2 regions of the Actinoallomurus rhizosphaericola genome follow, and region 1 is predicted to be linked to the other one. Evidence: riboswitches for the same ligand, from Rfam matches in the RefSeq annotation. Region 1 holds a riboswitch; the other holds the start of a gene.
What was found. A riboswitch is a leader RNA that binds a small molecule or an ion and turns the genes downstream of it on or off. The one in region 1 is predicted to bind glycine.
Positions count from the first base shown of each region.

Region 1 (3,399 bases):
CACCGGCGAGGGGTGCAGGCCCGCGGCGACCAGGCCCGCGAAGTGGGCCATGTCCACCATCAGCAGCGCGCCGGTCTCGTCGGCGACCTGGCGGAACGCCGCGAAGTCGAGCTGCCGCGGGTACGCGGACCAGCCGGCGATGATCATCTTCGGCCGGTACTCGTGCGCCAGCCGGGCGACCTCGTCCATGTCCACGAGACCGTCGGGGCCCACGTGGTAGGCCGCCACGTTGAACATCTTGCCGGAGTAGTTGATCCGCATGCCGTGGGTGAGGTGCCCGCCGTGCGCGAGATCCAGGCCGAGGATCGTGTCCCCCGGCTCCAGCAGCGCGAAGTACACCGCGATGTTCGCCTGGGCGCCCGAGTGCGGCTGCACGTTGGCGTGCTCGGCGCCGAAGAGCGCCTTGGCCCGGTCGATCGCCAGCTGCTCGGTGACGTCGACGTACTCACATCCGCCGTAGTAGCGCCGTCCCGGGTAGCCCTCGGCGTACTTGTTCGTCATCACCGAGCCCTGCGCCTGCAGGACGCCGACGGGCGCGAAGTTCTCCGAGGCGATCATCTCCAGAGTCGACTGCTGCCGTCGCAGCTCGTCCGCTATCGCGGCCGCGACGTCCGGGTCGATCTCGGACAAGGGCAGGTTGGAGAGGTTCATCACGCCTCCTCGATCAGTTTCGAGTAGGCCTGCGCGTCGAGCAGGTCGGCCGGGTCATCATCCGTACGTACCCGGAACAGCCACCCCTCCCCGTACGGGTCGGAGTTGATCGCGGCCGGGTCCTCCTCCACGGCGGTGTTCACCGCGACGACCTCACCGGTGACGGGCGAGAAGACGTCGCTCACCGACTTGGTCGACTCGGCCTCGCCACACGGCTCGCCGGCCTCAACGGACGCGCCCTCCTGGGGCAGCGACACGTACACGATGTCACCCAGCGCGTCGGCCGCGTGGGCCGTGATGCCGACGGTCACGACGCCGTCCGACGGCTCGGTGACCCACTCGTGCTCCTGGGTGTAGTACAGCGTCTCGGGAACGGTGCTCACGAAGTCCTCCTGTAGAACGGCAGCGCGACCTTGTCGACCGGCTCGTGTTTACCGCGGATGTCCACCGCGAGGTCGGTGTCGTCGGCGTGACCCGCGTCGATGTAGGCCATGGCGATGGGCCTGCCCAGCGTCGGGGACGGCGCGCCACTGGTCACGACCCCGCAGGGCGTGCCGTCCGGCGTCACCACGTCGTACCCGTGGCGTGGGACGCGACGCCCCCGCCCGACGAGGCCCACGAGCGTGCGGCCCGGCGGCGTGTCGGCGAGGGCGGCCAGCGCGGCGCGGCCGACGAAGTCACCGGGCTTGTCGAGCTTGACGGTACGGCCGAGGCCGGCGTCGTACGGCGTCGTCTCGGCGGTCAGCTCATTGCCGTACAGCGGCATGCCCGCCTCCAGCCGCAGCGTGTCCCGCGCGGACAGCCCGGCGGGCCGCAGGTCGTCGCCGCCGGCCTCCGCGACGGCGTTCCAGACGGCGACGGCGTCACCGGCCCCGACGAACAGCTCGAAGCCGTCCTCGCCGGTGTAACCGGTGCGGGCGATCAGCGCGTCGATTCCGGCGACCTTGCCCGGCAGGATCGCGTAGTACTTCAGGTCGGCGAGCGCGGCGTCGGTGAGCTTCGCCAGGATGGCCTGGGCCTTGGGACCCTGCACGGCGATCAGCGCGTACGCGGCGGACCGGTCGTCGACGGTGGCCTTCTCGAACCCCTCCGAGCGTTCGGTCAGCTCGGCGCGCACCGTCGCGGCGTTGGCGGCGTTCGCGACGACCATGTAGGTCTCCGGGGCGAGCCGGTACACGATCAGGTCGTCCAGCACCCCCCCGGCCGAGTTCACGATCATCGTGTAGCGCGCCCTGCCGACACCGAGCATGGACAGGTGCCCGATCAGCGCGTGGTCGAGGGCCGCTCCGGCCTGCGGGCCGGTCACGAAGATCTCTCCCATGTGGGACAGGTCGAACAGGCCCGCGCTGGTGCGGACGGCCTGGTGCTCGGCGCTCTCGCTGCCGTAACGCAGCGGCATGAGGTACCCGGCGAACTCGGTGATCATGGCGCCGAGCTCGGCGTGGACCTCGTGGAGTGGCGTTCTCTTGGCGTCCGGCGTGGACATCGGGGCAGGCTCCTATCACGCGGGCGGCCGGGAATCCCATCCTCCCATTGGCACGCGGAATCCGGTGGCGGTGCCCTCCCCCTCTGTCATCGGTGCCTGAGAGCTTCACCCCCAGGTCGGGGGCTTGCACCTTCGGCGGGAGCGTCGCTCCGCTTTCCAGAGGTCGCCTGGTCCGCACGGTTCGTGTGGCCTGAGAGGTTCCGGGGAGGGGTTGCTCCTTCGGCGTACCTCGCTGGCGGCGAGGTCGCTCTCCCGCGCGGGATCATCGGCACGGCCAGGCTAGCAGCACACGGGGCCGCCGATCGACGGCGCGGGAGTGCCGGAGCGGCCCTCACGGGCGGGTTTTCGGCATACGCTTGACCGGTCGAGATCTCGGAGGCCTTCGGTGAGCGTGTGCGCGACACGGCGAACGGAGCGGCCTGACCGCGGCGCCCGGTGGGCGCCCGCGGTGCGACGGGTGAGGAGCGTGTGCGGGCAATGAGCGTGCTTTTCGTGGTGGGCATCGTCGTCTTCTTCCTCGGGCTGCTCGCCTCGATCGCCCTGCACGAACTGGGCCACATGTCCTTCGCCAAGCTCTTCGGCGTCCGCGTGCCGCAGTTCATGGTCGGCTTCGGGCCCACCCTGTGGTCGCGGCGCAAGGGCGAGACCGAGTACGGCGTCAAGTGGATCCCCCTCGGCGGCTACATCCGGATGATCGGGATGCTGCCGCCGCGCCGGGGCGACGCGCCCGGAACGGTCCGCCAGTCGTCCACCGGCCCGTTCCAGGGGCTGATCGAGTCGGCGCGCGGCGCCGCCCTGGAAGAGGTCGGACCGGGCGACGAGGACCGCGTCTTCTACCGCAAGAAGTGGTGGCAGAAGGTCATCATCATGTTCGCCGGGCCGTTCATGAACATCCTGCTGGCGTTCGTGTTCATCAGCGTGGTCGTCATGGGGATCGGCGTCTCGACCCTGCAGCCGGTGATCGCCTCGGTGACCAAGTGCACCATCCCGGCCGCGCAGGCGGGCCGTGACTGCCGGCCCGGCGACCCGGCGACCCCCGCCGTACGGGCGGGGCTGCGCCCCGGCGACCGGATCGTCTCCTACGAGGGCCACCGGATCCACGCGTACACGGAGTTGCAGAAGCTCATCCGGGGGTCCGGCGGGCGCACGGTCCCGGTCGTCGTCCGCCGCGGCGGCCAGGACGTCCCGCTGAGCGTTCCGGTCGTCACCAACCAGATGCCGTCGCTCACCGACCCGGACAAGACCGAGAACGTCGGGTTCCT
Region 1 is NZ_JAMXMW010000004.1:148,882-152,280, forward strand. It holds gene NE234_RS11910 (serine hydroxymethyltransferase) at 1-651, opposite strand, end outside; gene gcvH (glycine cleavage system protein GcvH) at 651-1,034, opposite strand; gene gcvT (glycine cleavage system aminomethyltransferase GcvT) at 1,031-2,137, opposite strand; glycine riboswitch at 2,211-2,303, opposite strand; glycine riboswitch at 2,305-2,402, opposite strand; gene NE234_RS11925 (M50 family metallopeptidase) at 2,615-3,399, shown strand, end outside.

Region 2 (3,399 bases), on a different contig from region 1:
GCCGATCACCACCCGCAGCCCGTCACGGCCGATGACGCGGGCCACCCCGAAGGCGACCGGAACGGCCAGGACGCCGATGCCGGACGCCAGGTTGGCGAGGGTGAGGAGCAGGTGCGGTGCCCGCTCGGTTCCGCTGGCGATGTCGGAGGCCAGCCCGCTCGTGGTGTGCCGCGCGATGTGGGCCAGCACCAGGATGAGCCCGATCAAGCCCACGGTCAGCAGGAAGCGGATGGCGTCGGACGGGCGTCGGATCCGCCGCGGCAGCGACGGCTCCTCGACCCGCACCTCCCCGGCCGGACCCCCGACGGCCGGACCCCCGCCGGCCGTCGTCTCGCCGGCCGGAATCTCGGCCGGCGGAGGCTCGTCGGGGACTCGGCCTGCCGCCGGGTCCTCGCCCGTCGGGCGCTCGTGGGCCGTGGTCTCGGTCGCCGTCGTCTCCTCGGCCGTCGTCTCGGCCGCCGGGTTCTCGGCGGCCGGCCGGACGCCGTCGGCGGCGTCGTGTGACCGGGCCGTCGCTTCCACGGGCTCCGTCCCGGTGGACGGCGGCGACTTGCCGGGTACCGGACGGTCGGCGCCGGGGGATTCGTTCACGGACACGCAGTGCATCCTCCCAGTTCATCGGCCGGGACGCTCGGGAGGTGTCCGATAACCGCTCGATGGGCGTCCCGGGCCGGATCACTACACGGACGCGGCGGGCCGCGGCATGGCCATCGCGTTGGGGAAGGGGATGCCGCCGCCGTCGACGATCGCACGGGCGAGCGGCCGGAGCAGGCCGGTCAGCAGGGCCGCGCCGTCCGGGCCGAGGGCGTCGAGGGGCGGGCGGGCGAGCCGGTCGGTGACGTCCTCGATCGTCTCCCGCTCCGCGCGTCCCTCCGGGGTGGGCGCGCCGTCGTCGCCGAGGAGGCCGCGGGCGCGCAGCCGCCCGGCGGCGGCCGCCCACTCCTCCTCCGTCCAGCCTCGGTGGTCACGCTGCGCGGGCGGGGTGAGGCCGAGCGCGCCCGCCAGGACGTTCGCCTCACAGCCGTCGAGCCCCGCCGTGAGCAGGGCGGCGACGTGCCCGTCCCCGCGGAACTCCCGGAGGGCGGTCACGGCGTGCCACAGGGCCAGGTGCGGCTCGTCCGGCCGGGGGAGCGCCGCGTGCGCCGCGAACAGGACGCGGCCCGCGACGGGTGTCGCCTCGACCGCCCGCCCCGCCAGGGCGGCGGCCTCGGCGACGGCGGGCCCGTCGATCAGGTCGCCCGCCAGACGGCGCAGGGCGCGGTCGGCGACGGCCGTCCGGGCGGCCAGGACCGCCTCCGGTGAGGACCGGTGCCAGACGTCCGGGAACGCGCGGGCCACCATGCGCGGCGCGAAGTTGTGGAACGCCGCCGCCACCACCTCGGCCGGGGCGGTGCCGAGGGCGGCGGCCCGTGAGGCGAAGTACCCCCGCCAGAAACCCGTCAGACCGGCCTCGGCGTAGGCGTCCCGCGTCTCGGGCACGAAGTAGACGAACGCGTGACAACACTCGATCAGCCGCCAGGTCTCGTCCATGGGTCTCCTCCGCGCGGGGCCGGGACGGCTCATCGTCGCACGGTGATGCGCGCCGGGGGGAGGGGTACATGATCGTGACCGGAACGGGGTGACTTGTCCTCCGGTAGGGTGGAATAGCCGTCGACCTCGTACGGGAGAGACCTCGCACACCGTGGTGCGGGGCGCCGAAGGAGCAACCCTCCCCGGAACCTCTCAGGCACAAAGGACCGTATGAGCGAGGCACCTCTGGAAAGCAGGACCGGTGCTCCACATCGGGCCTCACCGAAGGTGCAAGCCGCGCCCCGGCGCGGTGAAGCTCTCAGGTTCACCTGACAGAGGGGGAGACCGGCCACCGGCCCGCCCGGTGGTGGCTGCGCACCCACCGCACCAGGAGGCTCCCCAATGACCGAGGTTCCCTTCGTCGATCGGCACATCGGGCCGTCCCCCACCGAACGCGCCGCGATGGCCGAGGCCGTCGGCTTCCCGAGCGTCGAAGCCCTCGTGGACGCGGCCGTGCCCACCGCGATCCGCACCGACCGGCCCCTCGCCCTGCCCCCTGCGCTGACCGAGGTGGAGGCGCTGGCCCGGCTGCGCGAGCTGGCCGCGCAGAACCAGGTCCTGACCTCCATGATCGGCCTGGGCTACTACGGCACGGTGACCCCCGGAGTGATCCTCCGAAACGTCCTGGAGAACCCGGGCTGGTACACCGCCTACACGCCGTACCAGCCGGAGATCTCCCAGGGGCGTCTCGAGGCGCTGCTGAACTTCCAGACCGTCGTGAGCGACCTGACCGGGCTGCCGGTCGCCAACGCCTCCCTGCTGGACGAGGGCACGGCGGCGGCCGAGGCGATGACGCTCGCGCACCGGGCCGCCAGGGCCGGGGACACCTTCCTGGTCGACGCGGACGCGCTGCCGCAGACGATCGAGGTCATCCGCACCCGCGCGGTGCCGCTGGGGATCGAGGTCGTCGTCGCCGACCTGTCCGGGGGCCTGCCGGACGGGGAGTTCTTCGGGGTCCTGCTGCAGTATCCCGGGGCGAGCGGCGCCGTACGCGACCTGGCGCCGGTGACCGAGGCCGCGCACGAGCGCGGCGCGCAGGTGGTCGTGGCCGCCGACCTGCTGGCCCTGACCCTGCTGCGGGCGCCGGGGGAGATCGGCGCGGACATCGCGGTGGGCACCTCGCAGCGGTTCGGCGTGCCGTACGGCTTCGGCGGCCCGCACGCCGGTTACATGGCCGTACGGGAGGGGCTGCAGCGGCAGCTGCCCGGCCGCCTCGTCGGCGTGTCCGTCGACGTGGACGGGGACCCGGCGTACCGCCTGGCGCTGCAGACGCGCGAGCAGCACATCCGCCGGGAGAAGGCCACGAGCAACATCTGCACCGCCCAGGTGCTGCTGGCCGTCATGGCGAGCATGTACGCCGTCTATCACGGCCCGGAGGGGCTGCGCGGCATCGCCGAGCGGGTGCACGGGCACGCCGTCCGCCTCGCGGGCGGGCTCGCGGCGCTCGGCGCCGAGATCGTGCACGAGACGTTCTTCGACACCGTGCTCGCCCGGGTGCCGGGCCGGGCCGGGGAGATCGTGCGCCGGGCGCGCGAACGCGGTGTCAACCTGCGCCTCGTGGACGCCGACCACGTCGGGATCGCCTGCGACGAGACGACGACCGACGGGCACGTGACCGCGGTGTGGCGGGCGTTCGGCCTGGCCGAGGAGGAGGCCCTGTCCGTCGCCACGGAGGCCGAGCTGCCCCCGGCGCTCCGCCGGGAGAGCGGCTACCTGGACCACCCGGTCTTCCACGCGCACCGCTCGGAGACGGCGATGCTGCGCTACCTGCGGCGCCTGCAGGACAAGGACATCGCGCTGGACCGCTCGATGATCCCGCTGGGCTCCTGC
Region 2 is NZ_JAMXMW010000007.1:71,323-74,721, reverse strand. It holds gene NE234_RS17680 (lysylphosphatidylglycerol synthase transmembrane domain-containing protein) at 1-597, opposite strand, end outside; gene NE234_RS17675 (SCO6745 family protein) at 679-1,530, opposite strand; glycine riboswitch at 1,652-1,749, shown strand; gene gcvP (aminomethyl-transferring glycine dehydrogenase) at 1,912-3,399, shown strand, end outside.
Region 2: another riboswitch for glycine. It lies ahead of gcvP (aminomethyl-transferring glycine dehydrogenase); the one in region 1 lies ahead of gcvT (glycine cleavage system aminomethyltransferase GcvT).